Paraglaciecola sp. L3A3: one gene and its partner. The protein of the gene in region 2 binds, or shares a complex with, the protein of the main gene of each other region. Links are inferred from orthologs where the notes say so. Each region holds a gene or a part of one and is shown on either strand. Other genes may lie near its edges.

Region 1 (2,747 bases), 980 kb from region 2 along the record:
AGATTTTCATTTTCCGAATCGTTGGACTGAATTAGGCAAAAACCTTTCGCTTCCCAAGCAGCTTGTGCCAATATGGCATGACTGGCAATTGGCAGGCGTAGACGTGGGTATTGCTGAATAACCATCCCCACTCAAAGTACTGCTGGGATAGTAGAATAGGAGTTAAATAATGAGTCAGTTTTTTTATATACATCCAGATAATCCGCAAGCTCGTTTGATCAAGCAAGCCTGCGAATTAATACACCAAGGCGAAGTGATCGTTTACCCAACGGATTCCGGTTATTCTATCGGCTGTCACATGAATGACAAAAAAGCCTTAGATCAATTATGTCGAATTCGTCATATCACGAAAGAGCATAATTTTACTCTCATGTGTAAAGATATGTCCGAGTTGTCTGAATACGCAAGGGTCGATAATACTGCTTTTCGTACCATTAAAAACAACACTCCTGGTCCTTATACTTTTATCTTAAAAGCCACCAAAGAAGTGCCTAAACGTCTACAAAACCCGAAACGTAGAACCATAGGTATTCGAGTGCCAGATAATAAAATTGCTTTAGCCTTGTTAGAAGAATTAGGCGAGCCGTTAATGTCCACTACCTTAATTTTACCTGATGCAATTATCGCTGAATCGGATCCTGATGAAATTCGCGATAAATTAGAAAAACAAGTGGGCTTGATTATTCATGGTGGATTTTTAGGTGAACAACCGACTACTGTAATTGATATGTCGGAAGGCGAAAACACTATTATCCGTGAAGGTAGTGGTGATATTAGTCCATTTGTATAGGTATTCTTGCTAACTATGTCTACTGACAATTCTTCATTTTCTGGCCCGAATGTTAACGAACCCGTGCAGCAACCTTTGCCGCTGGCGTTTGTTAATGGTGAGGCTTTAATTGAAAAACCAGAAGACTTATACATTCCTCCCGACGCCTTAGAGTTAATTCTCGAAGCATTTGAAGGTCCTCTCGATTTACTCTTGTACCTTATTCGGCGGCAAAAATTCGATATTGTCAATTTACCTGTATATCAAGTAACTCAACAATATATGCAATACGTTGAATTGATGAAAGATTTAAAATTAGAGTTGGCTGCCGAATACTTGTTAATGGCGGCAATTTTAGCTGAAGTTAAATCTCGCTTATTATTGCCTAAACGTCCCGACGCTGAAGAAGATGAGGACGATCCGAGGGCCGAATTAATTCGTCGCTTAAAAGAATATGAATTAATCAAACAGGCGGCTCATGAGTTAGACAATATTCCTAGGCAAGAGCGAGATACTTTTATTGCAACAGCCGAGCCTGCGTCCAGTGTAGAACCTATTAAAATATTACCTAATGTCAGCATGCAAGAATTAGTGTTAAGTTTTCAAGGGGTGATGAAAAGGGCTGATGCCTTTAGTCATCATCACATTGAAAAAGAAACCTTATCTACCCGTGAACGTATGAGTATGATTTTAGAAAAATTAAATTCTGAACACTTCACTGGTTTTGATGAGTTATTTCAAGCACATGAAGGCAAAGCTGGGGTGGTAGTAACCTTTTTGGCGATTTTAGAATTGGCTAAAGAACAATTAATTGAACTGGTGCAAGGTCAAGTTTTTGGCAATATGCATGTGCGATTAAATAGTTCTGAGTCAGTACTGCTAGCAGATGATACCCAGTTCGGAGTTCAAGCTAATGGCTAAAATTGTTCGGGGTCAATTAAAACAATTAGTAGAGGCCGCTATTTTTGTGGCTGACCAAGCTATTACCTTTGAGCAATTACAGCTAACGGTACTAGATGGCTTGCAAGTCAGTAAAAAAATGCTCAAAGAAGTATTGGATGAATTAACCTTAGACTACCAAGCAAGGGGTATTCAGCTGGTGGAAGTCGCTTCGGGTTATCGTTTTCAATCTATGGACAGTCTTAGTCCTTGGTTAAGCAAATTGTGGCAAGAACAAGCCCCTCGTTATTCACGGGCCATGTTAGAAACTTTGTCTTTAATTGCTTACAGGCAGCCTATTACTCGAGGTGAAATCGAGGATGTGCGCGGCGTGTCAGTGAGTAGCCATATAATAAAAACACTAAGCGAACGAGCTTGGATAAAAGTGATTGGTCATAAAGAAGTGCCAGGTAGGCCTTCTTTATATGCCACCACTAAAGAATTTCTCGATTACTTTTCGTTAAAAAGCTTGGCAGATTTGCCAAGCACAGAGGCCTTTTTACAAGCAGCTGAATCTGAACAAAATAATGATCAATTACATATACTTTCTGAAGACTCTGCAACGCAGACCTCTAAAGAACTTCAAACTAATCAAACTGTGGAAAATAACAGGACTTTGCCGACACTAACGTCGACTATGGTAGATGATCCTGAACTTCCAGATGAACCAGAGCAAATACATTAATGAGTGATAAATTACAAAAAGTCCTAGCCAATGCTGGCGTAGGCTCTCGTCGTGAAATGGAAAGATGGATCGAAGCCGGCCGTATTTCTGTTAACGGTAAAATTGCCACTTTAGGTGACAGAGTTGAACCTAGCGATAAAGTCAGAGTAGACGGCAATCCTATTAGTACCCCAGAAGAAGCGCCTATGTGTCGCGTTTTGATGTATAACAAACCTGAAGGTGAATTATGCAGCCGTAAAGATCCCGAAGGCCGTGCCACTGTATTTGATCGCCTACCAGTGATTAAAAATGGGCGCTGGATAGCCGTGGGTCGTCTTGATATTAATACCAGTGGGTTATTATTGTTTACCAATG
Region 2 (12,540 bases):
TGGCAAAGGTATCATTTTTATTAATAAACCAATCACCTAAAACTATGCTTCCGTCTTTACCTCGGCCATCAACATTTGGACCTACGTTCAACATATCACCTGTCCAAACACCTACTACGTCACAACTGCGAGTATTAAAGGCATAATTGATTTTCTCAGGAAAGCCAACAGAAATGGAGTAAGTAGGTAAGTTATGAATTTTTTTACGTTGTATAACAGGTTTAATGTCTGCCGTTACTAGTATTTTAGTGTCTTTCATTATCTTATCGCTACGAGTCGATAAGCCAAATAATTTAACACTTTTATCTTCGTTAGTAACAAACAAGGCTAAATTCTTTTTCCAATCTTGTTTAAAGTTGTCACCCACAATATATTGGAACTTAACGTGTTGTTTGCCTGGCTTGAGTGTCCAAGTAGTAGCTTGTGGGAAAGGTTTATTAACTTCTTGTCCGTCTATATGCAGTGTTGTTGGCGCAATTTTCCAACCTTCAATAAATAATTTACTTGGCTCTTTGGGTGCAAACAAAGTGCCTTCGAATTCAAGGGCATAATGTTTAACTTCAGGCATTTCAAAATCCATTAGATTTTTCGGTAGACTGCCTGATTTAATTAATTTATCAGCAGTGACAGACACATCTTTTTCATCTGTCATTTGATATATTTTGAAGGTTAAGTTAGCTAAACCTTCTCGTTTAGATATGATAAAGGCTGTAACTTCTTGTAATTGTTTATCAGAAAACATCGCACCAAAAGCAGGCATACCAGCGTTGTTAAAGCCCTGTTTTATATTAGTCAATATTTGTGAGGGCGCTTCACCATGGATCCATTCACCGTCTTTTAAATTAAATCCAGTAGCGCCACTTAAATCTTTCGCATGACAAGCAGCACAAGCTTGTATAAACAACTCTTCTCCCCCTTGAACTGCGCTAGAATTGTTCGTTAAAGAAATAAGTTTATTGTCCTGTTCATTTGCCTGAACATTTCCAATACCCATAGAAAGAACTAAAGGGATTAATCCAATTTTTTTCATTTAATTGCCTTTATGATTATTAGCTAAATTAGCTAACTGAAGATGAGCTATTTTTTAACAGTAAAATTACAATATTTACAGCTGAATTACTACGCGCATATTTAATTTCATAAAGGTAAAAACGAAGTTAAGTAATGATAAAACTAAAAGTATTAAAAAATGCTTGGTTTAATTTCGTTCTATTTCAAGTTCCATTATATTTGCACTCTATAGATCACTTAAAATAAACTCGTATGATTCAAATATAAAAGTTCAACCTGAAAAGATAAATAGGCATTGCTAATTATCAATATTTTGATTATTAGTTGAACCTTTAAGGGGGGCTAGCAATAAATAGAAAATCCAAGCGAACCAAAACACAAATATAGTAAGTAACAGCCACGCTATCTTTTCACCACCTTGGGTACGATTAGAAATGGCTATTTTTAATATGGGAAATAGCCATATACAAAACACAAAAAAACCTAACAATACAATTAATACAATTTCCATATTACTTCCTTATCCATGCCTAACTTAAATATAACGTCTGTGCTCTGCTAAATAACCTAACAATAAAAATACACCAATTACAGTCACGCCCCTATATATGTGAGGGATCGCTAAAATAACTTGTTTTAAAAAAGGACTAACAAATACTAGTAATAACCCGTAACCAAACGCACAAATTAAAACAAATACTATGGTGCGGATCACAAAGTGGTATTGGCTAATCATACGTTTAATGTGTTTATTGATCACGTCGCCGTAAACCACCAATATCGTCGCTAAAATGGTTAGGGCGATTTCACTATAATATGGCTGCATCCAACTGGAGATTTGAGCTAAAGCATCTAATATAGGTTGCATCACTAGGCCTCAAGCTCATTAAACAAATCCAACATTCCTTGTTCATTTAACACTTTAATACCCAAAGATTCAGCTTTAGCCAGTTTCGAACCGGCCTTTTCACCTGCCACAACACAACTGGTTTTAGCCGACACACTACCGGCAACCTTAGCCCCAAAACGTTGTAATTTAGCTTTGGCTGCGTTTCTATCCATTTGTTCTAAGGTACCGGTAAGTACGAAGGTTTGTCCGTCAAGGGGTAATGATCCAGCCTCTATTTTTTCTATTATTGGCCAAGTTATTCCAACTTCAAGTAACTGGTCAATGACACTAATATTGTGCTCTTCAGCAAAAAAGTTAACTAGATGCTGGGCTACAATAACGCCCACATCGTCTACCGCTTGTAATGCTTCAAGATCGGCTTGTTTAATTTTATCGAGTTCACAAAAATAGTTGGCCAAGTTTGCAGCGGTAGCCTCGCCTACTTCTCTAATACCTAAAGAATACAAAAATTTAGCCAATGTGGTTTGTTTACTGTTTTCTAGAGATTTAAGTAAATTGGCGGCTGATTTTTCGCCCATTCGTTCAAGATTAGAAATTTGCACTAGCTCTAATTTAAAAAAGTCTGCTGGGGTTTTAACTAAACCTTGATCAACTAATTGTTCAATTATTTTGTCACCTAAACCATCCACATCAAAAGCCTTACGTGAGGCAAAATGTTTCATGGCTTCCTTACGTTGTGCCGCGCAATATAAACCACCAGTGCAACGCGCTACAGCTTCTCCTTCGAGCTTTTCAATGGTTGAATCACACACTGGGCAAGTTTCTGGAAAAACGATGTCCCGCACAGTACTCGGACGTTTATCTAATATTACAGAGCCCACTTGAGGTATAACGTCCCCTGCTCTACGTATGATGACAGTATCACCAATTTTAAGACCTAAGCGATTAATTTCATCTTGGTTATGTAAAGTAGCATTAGATACAGTTACGCCGCCTACAAATACAGGCTCTAGGCGAGCTACGGGGGTAATAGCCCCAGTTCGCCCAACCTGAAACTCAACATCTAGCACAGTGGTCATTTCTTCTTCAGCTGGAAACTTATGAGCAATAGCCCAACGGGGAGCTCTAGCAACAAAACCTAATTCTTGTTGTAATTCTATATTGTCAGCTTTAAATACTACGCCATCTATGTCGTAGTTCAATTTGTCACGTATATCCCCTAAATACTGGTAATACTCTAAACAGGCATCTGCGCCTTTTGCTACTCTTAACTCTTGGCTTAAAGGTAAGCCCCACTCAGCCAATTGTTTTAACCTAGCAGAATGCGTATTTGCTAAAGTTTGTTGTTCGTTTTCTACTAAACCTAAAGAATAAGTAAAAAACAATAATGGTCGCGTTGCTGTTATACGTGAATCTAGTTGTCGCAAGCTGCCAGCTGCTGCATTTCTTGGGTTGGCAAAAACCTTTTTGTCTTTTGCAATTTGGCTAGCATTTAAAGCGATAAATCCATCACGGGTCATCACTACTTCACCACGTACTTCAAGGCGTTGAGGATAATTATCACCTCGTAAACGTAAAGGTATATTCTTAATAGTCCGAACATTAGCCGTGATGTTTTCTCCGACTCGTCCATCACCTCGTGTGGCACCTCTAACTAAGATGCCGTTTTCGTATAGTAGACTGACAGCCAATCCGTCTAATTTAGGTTCGCAACTATAATTAATTTCAGTTTGATTTTTTAACCTGTCTTGCATACGTTTTTCGAAGGCATAAAAGGATTCTTGGTCAAACACATTATCTAAAGACAGCATAGGGACTTCATGTTCTACCTGCTCAAATTCGGCAAGAGGCATGTCTCCTACTTTTTGGCTGGGAGAATCTGGCGTACACAACTCTGGATATTCTTCTTCAATGGCCAGCAAAGCTTGCATTTGTCTGTCGTATTCGACGTCAGGTACGCTAGGAGCATCTAATACATAATATTGATAATTATAATCACTGATAGTTTGTTTAATTTTTTCTAGGTTATTAATAGTGTCTTGCGAGACTGCCATAAAAGCATTCCATAAAGATAAGGTGATGATATATGCCCCATTTAGTATTGGGGCAATGAGAAATTTCTGTAATTAAACTTACTGAGATTAACGTTGCAACATACGTTGACGCTCAAATTCACGTATTTTTTCTACATATTGTTGCAGACTTTGTTTGGTTAATAATGATCGTCTGCCGTCATAGATTTGTGCAGAAAATTCATCAGAAATTTTTCGTGCGGCATTATGCATCATATTAAAAACCTGATGAGGGTCACCTTCAATGGGCAAAATCATAAACAAAGATACACCTTGAGTGGTGAAATTTTCTAGGTTATCAATATCAAAATTACCGGGCTTAAACATATTGGCCAAGCTAAATAACACAGGCCCTTTGCCGTTTGAATTAACGTGACGGTGGAAAATATCTTGTTCACCAAATTTAAAACCTAAAGTTAGCAACATAGGTAATAAAGCGGCACCAGAAATAGTGCTGTCATCTGTCACTTTTACATTTAATACTAAGACTTCTTGTTGAGGAGCTGACGTTTTTGTTGCTTTAGGTTTATTAACGTCTTCTTTTACCCTAGGTTCATCGTCGAAATCAATACGCATTTGATCTTCGGCCATTCTAGGTTCTCTTCTTTTACGATTAGGATCCGCTTTTTTACGTTTTACCAAATTCAAGGCTTGATCAGTTAGGCTTTCCTTATATATAGGCTCTAACTGTTTTTGTTCTTTCTGAGTAACCACAGATGCAGTTTGTTTAGGGGGAATTTTCGGCATCTCAGCTACAACAGCTTGTTGTGATTGAAGCTCTTTATTTTCTTGTTTTAATAAAAATGGCGGTGGCTCAGGTACCTGATAATTATCAGGCCCAACAGTTGTACTTTTTGTTAGATTCAGATCAGAGTTTGATACTTGGCTTATATTAAAACTATCGGACTGACGGGCAGCTGAAGATTCTTTTTCTTCTTTACTAATAGCCAAGGTTTCTGCCGCTAAAGATTGTGATTTTGCGGCAAATTCGGGTTTAGGCTGGGTCACTACAGAAGCATAAATTTTACTACTAGGTGCAGGCTGTTTAACTTCAGGTTCGGCACTTGGTACCTTTATCTTATCGGATTCTGCAACTTCATCAGTTGTTGTCTCTTTTTCTAAAGTAGGTTCAGTTGATGGATTAGCACTAGATACAACCCGGACCGCACCAATACCTAAATCGTCAAACTGTTCAGGGGCAACAATAGGTTCATCTGAATCGGCAGAAAAGCCCAAATTGGGTTCTTCTTCGGCTCCGTCCATCTCTATATTAGGCACATCTTTTAACAATGCATCATCAAACTTGTCTTCTGAGTGCCATCCATGAGGTTGAAGTTCTTGCTCTGTATTTCTATCAGGATTTTTATTGGCAGATTTTTCCAGACTGTTTTTTCTGGATACCCAAATACCGTGAACCAACACACCGACAATAATACAACTGCCTAATACCAACAATGACCAACGTAATACATCTTCCATCAATTAACTCTTACTCTTATTATTTTAAATTATTTATAGGTATTGGTTTAACTTACGCATGAGCAATGGCAACAGCTTCATCAACATCAACCGCTACCATTCTCGAAACACCTGGTTCTGCCATAGTGACACCCGTCAAATGGGTAGCCATTTCCATAGCAATCTTGTTATGGGTAATATAAATAAATTGCACACTTTTTGACATTTCAGACACTAACTTACAAAAACGCCCAACGTTAGCATCATCTAATGGAGCATCCACTTCATCTAATAAACAAAATGGTGCTGGATTAAGCCTGAAAATAGCAAATACCAATGATAATGCGGTCAGGGCTTTTTCTCCACCAGAAAGCAAATGTATTGTACTATTTTTCTTACCTGGGGGTCTTGCCATTATAGTGACTCCCGTTTCTAACAAGTCTTCATCTGTTAAAGCTAAATAAGCTGAACCGCCACCAAACACTTTGGGAAACAACATTTTAAGGTCTTCGTTAACTTGATCAAATGTTTCTTTAAAACGGGAGCGTGTTTCTTTATCAATTTTTCTAATAGCTTGTTCTAAAATATCTAGTGCCGAAACTAAATCATCATTTTGATCATCTAAATGTTGCTTACGGGCAGATTGTATTTCAAACTCTTCTACCGCGGCTAGGTTAACTGCACCTAATCGGTTAAGTGATGCAGTGGTTTTTTCTAGCAAAACTTGCCAACTGGCTTCATCTGCATCAGCAGGTAGGTTTTCTAATACTTGTTTGATGTTTTGTTGCATTTCTGCAAATTGTTCTAACACCCCATTAGCCCGAACTCTATAACCTTCATATTCTAACTTAATACTTTGTAACTCAGTTAACATAGCTTGAATTTTATCCGTTACACCTTGTTGTCCCTTTTCTGCTGTTAACAGGTTTTCTTCTACTAAGGACAAGTGTTCAGTTATATCAGCTTGCTGTAGTTCTAGTTCGGCTTTTTGTTCCAGTAATTGTTGCAGATTTTCTGCTTGATCTTCAAGTGGCAATGCTAATTCAGCAAATTCTGCTTTTAAAATCCCCAGCTTTTCTTGCATGTTATTGCTGAGCTGAAATTCTCTTTGTTGGCTAGTTAGTAAGCCCTGATATTGATTTTGGATCTGTTGAAAATCTAAGGCTAGTTGGTGTAATTTATTTTTACTAGCTTCTAAGTTCGCTCGACTTTGTCTGAGTGTTTGTTGTTCATTTTCTCTTAGGTGTTCAAGTTCATGTTGTTGCTCTTGTAACTCTTCAAGCATCATTTCAAGTTCTTCAGCCTGCATAGCAAGCTCTTCTAGTTGCTGTTGTTCGTCAGCGAATGTGTCTTGCTGTTTGCTCAACTCTTGGCTTAATCGATTATTACGCCCTAAGTTATGTTGTTGTTGCTGATTGAGTAGCTGTAATTGGCCTTTGGCTTGAGATTGGTTACGCGTAATGATTTCAAGTTCTTGTTTTGATTGCTGATTATGCTCAGCAGCAGATTTAACCTCGATCGAAAGTTGGGCAACTGCTTGCTCATTATTAAAGACTAATTCAACTAGTTTTTGCTGCTCTTGAACTAGCATTTTAATTTGGCTGGCACGTTTTAATAAACCTGCTTGCGTATCAGCCTTAGGGTTAATTAACCAATCAGCAGATAACCAACAACCATCTTTAGTGATGACACTTTGGCCTGGTTGTAAGCTAGTCAATAATAATTCTGCATCGGCTAAATTTTGAGCAAAAAAGATCTGCGTTAACCATTTGGGAAATGATTGGTTAGCCAACTTACTGGTGATGCTTTTATCGCTATGATGATTGCTGTAACTATTTTTAAACAGCCAACTGGAACCACTTATATTCGATATGGCTGTTATCTGATCGACTTCATTATCAATTAATAAAGCACTTTGCCATTGGTAAGTAATTGTTTCGAATGCAAGTTCCCAACCCGGTTCAATATCTAATGTTTGCCACCAAGGTTCAACTTGCATGGCTAATTCTTGGATCAAGCTTTGATGATGAGATTGGTCGCTAGTGGACTCTTGTAGAGTATTCAACGCATCTAGCTGTGCATTAATACTTTGTAACATGCCTTTTGATTCAGATAGTTCTACTTCTGCTTTTTTATATTTAGCCTGTGTATATTCAAGTCCTTCTTCACTCTGCAAACTATCAGCTGTCGCAAGTTCAATTTGTTCTTCAAGGCTTAATATTTTCTCTTGAACAGTTTCAATTTGTAATTCTAGTTCATCATCAACTACCTCTGCTAATTCATCTTTTAATTCGCCAATACGCTGTTGAGTACGTAATTGCATAGTCATTAATGATTGAATTTTACCGTGACAACTTTGCGCTTGGTTTTTACGCTGATTGAATTCTTGCTCTTGGTTGCGCCATTTACTTTGATTCAGTTGATTTTTTTCTTCTGTTTCAATTAATTGACTTTGTAATTGTTCAACCTGTTCTGCAACCAGTTCTTTTTCCGGTTCAGCTATATTTAACTGTTCAGATAGCTGATCAATTTTTTCCAGATTTTGCTGATGCAATATGTCATTTTCAGTAATAGTCTGTTGCAAAGACTGTATTTCTTGTTCGATTTGTTGACGTCTTTGTTTGTTATGGTGCTGATTTTGTTCGATACGGGTGATATCAGTGCCAATTTTAAAGTTTTGTTGTTGCAGATTAGACAGGGTTTGTTTGAAGTCATGTTGTTGTTCTTTATAAAGAGTTATGTCTTTTTCTTCACCACGTTGTTGTGCCACATAAGCTTCGATATCTGAGTTTTTTTGTTTGATATCAAGTTCTAAGTGTTGAATTTTGTCATTATGTTTTAACCAACGTATAGCAGCTAACTCAGCTTTATATTTTCTTTCGCTTTGTTTTAGTTCTTTATAACGATTGGCTGCTGCGGCTTGTCTTTGTAGCTTTTCTATTTGTTGGCCTAATTCTCCTCTCACATCTTCTAAACGTTCAAGGTTTTCTTTGGTGTGACGAATACGTGTTTCTGTTTCTCGTCGTCTTTCTTTGTATTTTGAAACCCCTGCAGCTTCTTCAATAAAAATCCGTAATTCTTGGGGTTTTGATTCAATCAAACGAGAAATCATACCCTGCTCTATAATGGCGTAACTGCGTGGACCTAGTCCCGTGCCTAAAAATAGATCGGTGACGTCCCGTTTTCGACATTTGGTATTGTTTAATAAATAACTGGATTGTGCTTCTTTAGTAACAATACGTTTAACTGATAATTCATTATAACCAGCATATTCGCCTTGTATACGTCCTGAAGAATTATCAAATACTAGCTCTACACTGCATTGAGATACAGGCTTTCTGGCGGTTGAACCGTTAAAAATAACATCCGTCATGGCATCACCACGAAGATTTTTTGCAGAGCTTTCACCCAATACCCAGCGCACCGCGTCAATAACATTCGATTTGCCACAACCATTAGGTCCGACAACTGCTGTCATTTCAGAGGGAAAAGGAATAGTTGTTGGATCCACAAAAGATTTGAATCCTGCCAACTTTATTTTCTTTAAGCGCATAAATTAAAAGGGACAATCCTAGTTATAATTAGACATTATTTTATTCCAGAGACGGGAATGTACCAAAAGTCATCAAGTGTAACAATTGACGTTTTGATCTATCCTGCAGCTTAAGTATAATTATTCCCTTTAATGATGTATTTTCAAACAGTTAATACCTACTAGGTGCACAGTGAACTATTTTCTCCAAGGCTTTTCTCTTATTAGTACAAAAGGACTTAAACGTTTTGTATTTATTCCTTTAACTATCAATTTAATTTTATTTTCAATGGCTTTTTATTTTTTATTCGGTGAAATCGGTAACAGCATCACTTGGGTGGTTGATCTCATTCCAGATTGGGATTGGTTGTCATGGCTGAAAACTGGCTTGTCTTACATTATTTGGCCTATCGCTGTTATTACCATCTTATTGGTTTTCGGTTTATTGTTCGGCACTTTAGCAAATTGGATTGCCGCTCCATTCAATGGCTTATTGGCTGAAAAAGTAGAATTACATCTAACGGGTCAAAGCCTTGGTGACTCAGGCGTTATGGATATTGTAAAAGATATACCGCGGACCTTTGGTCGAGAATTAGCTAAACTCACTTACTATCTGCCACGAGCTGTTGGTTTTTTGATCTTGTTTTTTATATTACCTCTGATTGGACAAGTGCTTTGGTTCTTGTTTAGTGCTTGGATGATGGCTATCCAATATTGTGATTACCCTTTTGATAATCACAAAGTGCCTTTTAAACATATGAAAGATATCTTAAAACAGAACAAATCCCATACTTTTAGTTTTGGTATTACAGTCAGTATATTTTCCTTGATCCCCATAGTTAACTTTTTGGTAATGCCAGTGGCTGTGTGTGGTGCCACAGCCCTTTGGGTAGAAGAATTAAAAGAGCAAGTATAATAAGTAACATGAATACTGGATAAGCCGAACCTCTAGATAACGCTCTTTTTGTGCCTAGCGGCGTTGGATTGTCTTGGGGCTGTTGACCTTTTCTGTGTGTTTTTGCAGCGGGTTGTGCGGTATTTATACAATGAAGCGCGATTGTGGTGTAGTTGCTCTACATGAATGAGTGCTGAGGCATTAGAAATGCCGCACAAACGCTGCTTGTTATGTTTTAAAGAAAGTAGGTCGTCTTAAACGCTTTTTACTCTTTATTCACTACATCCATGTAGTTCACCTGCAAGCAGGTTAGCTAAAGCTATTTAAAAATGTTCCATACATTTTTGTGTTGCTTATTTTTGACTTAATCCATTAGGCCTGCACAAAAACATCGGGAATGTTTTTAAACTGCTTTGCTGGCTTTAGCATAAGACAGGATGCCTAGAGTAAACCAGCGCCGCGATTAAAAAGCGTTTAGTTAGAACAAAATTTATACTGAAAAGGTTAACAGCCCCTAATAACACGTTATTACGGACGTCAATCAGCCTTGCTATACACAAAAATTTCGTTACCGAGTAAGCATTCATGTGGGGTGAATTGGCTGAATGTTATTAAGTTATTCAATTGTAATGATTAATTAAGATTGGACGATACTTCTTATCCAGAACTCAGGTTAAGTAGTATCATTTTATGGCTTTTTTAGCTTTGAATCAGCGACATAATAATACTTTTAGGTGTAAAAATAAGTACTACAATAAAATTTTGCTGAAGCATTCCTTAATTAGTTTGTTCCTATTAATTAACACCGCTCGTGTACATGCAGAAAATTAACGACTTTTACTTGAAGTAAAATGAATTGTTAACTTTTTATCTCCCTTATTTGTTATCTACTCTCTTCTCATAACTAAATATCATAAATGTATTTAGCTAAAATTAAATTGATCTATTTTTGTTAACATGTAAATCTGAAAACGTTTTCACTGTTATCAAAAGGTATTTATTCAATGTCTGTAGTACAAATAGCTTATTTCCTACTAGTTTTGCTGTCTTGTTTATTCGTCGCTTGTGGTGGTAGTGATTCAACGTCACCTGAAACCACTGTTCCTTTAACTAATAAATCCCCCACTGCTAATGCTGGTCCTGATCAGACTGTAAATGAACTGAGCGAAGTCACTTTAATAGGAACGGGTACAGACCCTGATGGCACAATAAAAAGTTATAGTTGGATACAAACTTCCACTGGCAGCAATATCACATTAGCCAATGCCCATAGCGCATCAGCTAATTTTACTGCCCCAGATGTGGCTGCTGATGAAACAATTACTTTTGAATTAACCGTTACAGATAACAATAACGCCAGTCATACAAATTCAGTGTCTATTACAATTGTAGATATTGAAGAACCCCCTATCATCACTCCCACCGAAAAACCTGAAGGAGGGACATTAATTATTTCTAGTGATGCCGTGTCCACCGCAAGTTTTTGGCAAGGCAATGGTAGCCAACCTGTTGGCACAAAAACGTTGGTTAACGTTGAGCATGCTAACTTTTATCAAGCTATAGAAATGGATATCACTAACCCCAGTGGCATTAGTTGGAATGGACAACTAAGCATTGAGCTTACACAAGGTTTGCAAAGTGGCGATAATATTTTGTTACACCTCTTTTTTCGGACCCTAGAAAGTGAATATGAAACTGGTACAGGTTTTACTAAAGTATTATTACAAGGACCTGAAGCAAGAGACTATTACAAAATAATTCATCGTAATATTAATAGTTCAAGTGATTGGGTAGAGTATTTCATTTCAGCCACTGTAGGAGAAAGTTTTACCAAGGATGAGCTGCAAATTCTTTTTGAGTTAGGTGCAGGTGACAAACCACAAAAGTTTCAACTGGCTGGCATAGAGTTATTTAACTATCAACAAACATTAGATCTAGCTGAATTACCTAATACTAAACCTACTTATGATGGCCGTGAAAAAAATGCAGCTTGGCGGGTAGAAGCTCAAGCAAGAATAGAACAACATCGTAAAGGTGATTTCACTCTGACTTTACAAACAGCCGCAGGTGAAAACATTGGCAACACAGACATAGAAGTAGCGATGACCAAACATGCTTACCATTTTGGTACGGCGATAGCCACACCACAATTATTAGAAGAAAGTGATAATGGTGATATTTACCGTGAAAAAGTGTTGGAACTATTTAATCAAGCGGGTCCAGAAAATTCACTTAAATGGCCTGCATGGTCCGGTGAATGGGGCAGTAGTTTTTCCCAAAGTAATACCATTGATGCATTACAGTGGTTACATGACCATGACTTATATACCCGAGGACACGTTTTAGTTTGGCCTTCAAAACGTAACTTACCTAATGCTGTACATCAATACATAACTGATGACCCAGCTAACGCAGATCCACTATTGTTGGAAGCGGTTAATAATAGAATTGATGATGTCACTAGCAAAACAGCTCATTTATTAAAAGAATGGGATGTATTAAACGAACCATATGACAATCATTATATAATGGATGCGTTTGGGGATAAGGTCATGGTTGACTGGTTTGATCGAGCTAGAGCAAACTTACCAGATCATAAACTTTATATTAATGATTATAGTATTTTGTCAGCTGCAGGTTTAGATGTGGCTCATCAAGATCATTACAAAAAAACTATCCAATATCTTGTCGATCAAAATGCTGAAATTGATGGTATTGGTTT

What was found.
Region 1: the proteins of smc (region 2) and GQR87_RS14855 are in contact, whole or in part, in a crystal structure (PDB 3ZGX), measured with the Bacillus subtilis proteins. The link is inferred for Paraglaciecola sp. L3A3 from one-to-one orthologs.

Annotation. Positions count from the first base shown.
Region 1 is NZ_CP047023.1:3,578,056-3,580,802, reverse strand. It holds GQR87_RS14855 (ScpA family protein), read left to right. Parts: upstream 1-805; coding sequence 806-1,690; downstream 1,691-2,747. Other genes in the region: rluB (23S rRNA pseudouridine(2605) synthase RluB), read left to right, coding at 2,393-2,747; scpB (SMC-Scp complex subunit ScpB), read left to right, coding at 1,683-2,393; GQR87_RS14860 (L-threonylcarbamoyladenylate synthase), read left to right, coding at 170-790; GQR87_RS14865 (PHP domain-containing protein), read left to right, coding at 1-121. UniProt on the Bacillus subtilis protein: Participates in chromosomal partition during cell division. May act via the formation of a condensin-like complex containing Smc and ScpB that pull DNA away from mid-cell into both cell halves.
Region 2 is NZ_CP047023.1:2,595,709-2,608,248, forward strand. The notes cover bases 5,265-9,259. They hold smc (chromosome segregation protein SMC), read right to left. Parts: upstream 8,945-9,259; coding sequence 5,465-8,944; downstream 5,265-5,464. Other genes in these bases: zipA (cell division protein ZipA), read right to left, coding at 5,265-5,412; cysZ (sulfate transporter CysZ), read left to right, coding at 9,117-9,259. In the rest of the region: GQR87_RS10860 (cytochrome c), read right to left, coding at 1-1,030; GQR87_RS10865 (hypothetical protein), read right to left, coding at 1,310-1,522; GQR87_RS10870 (DUF3392 domain-containing protein), read right to left, coding at 1,547-1,879; NAD-dependent DNA ligase LigA, read right to left, coding at 1,882-3,915; more of zipA, read right to left, coding at 4,003-5,264; more of cysZ, read left to right, coding at 9,260-9,839; GQR87_RS10895 (endo-1,4-beta-xylanase), read left to right, coding at 10,823-12,540. UniProt on the Bacillus subtilis protein: Required for chromosome condensation and partitioning.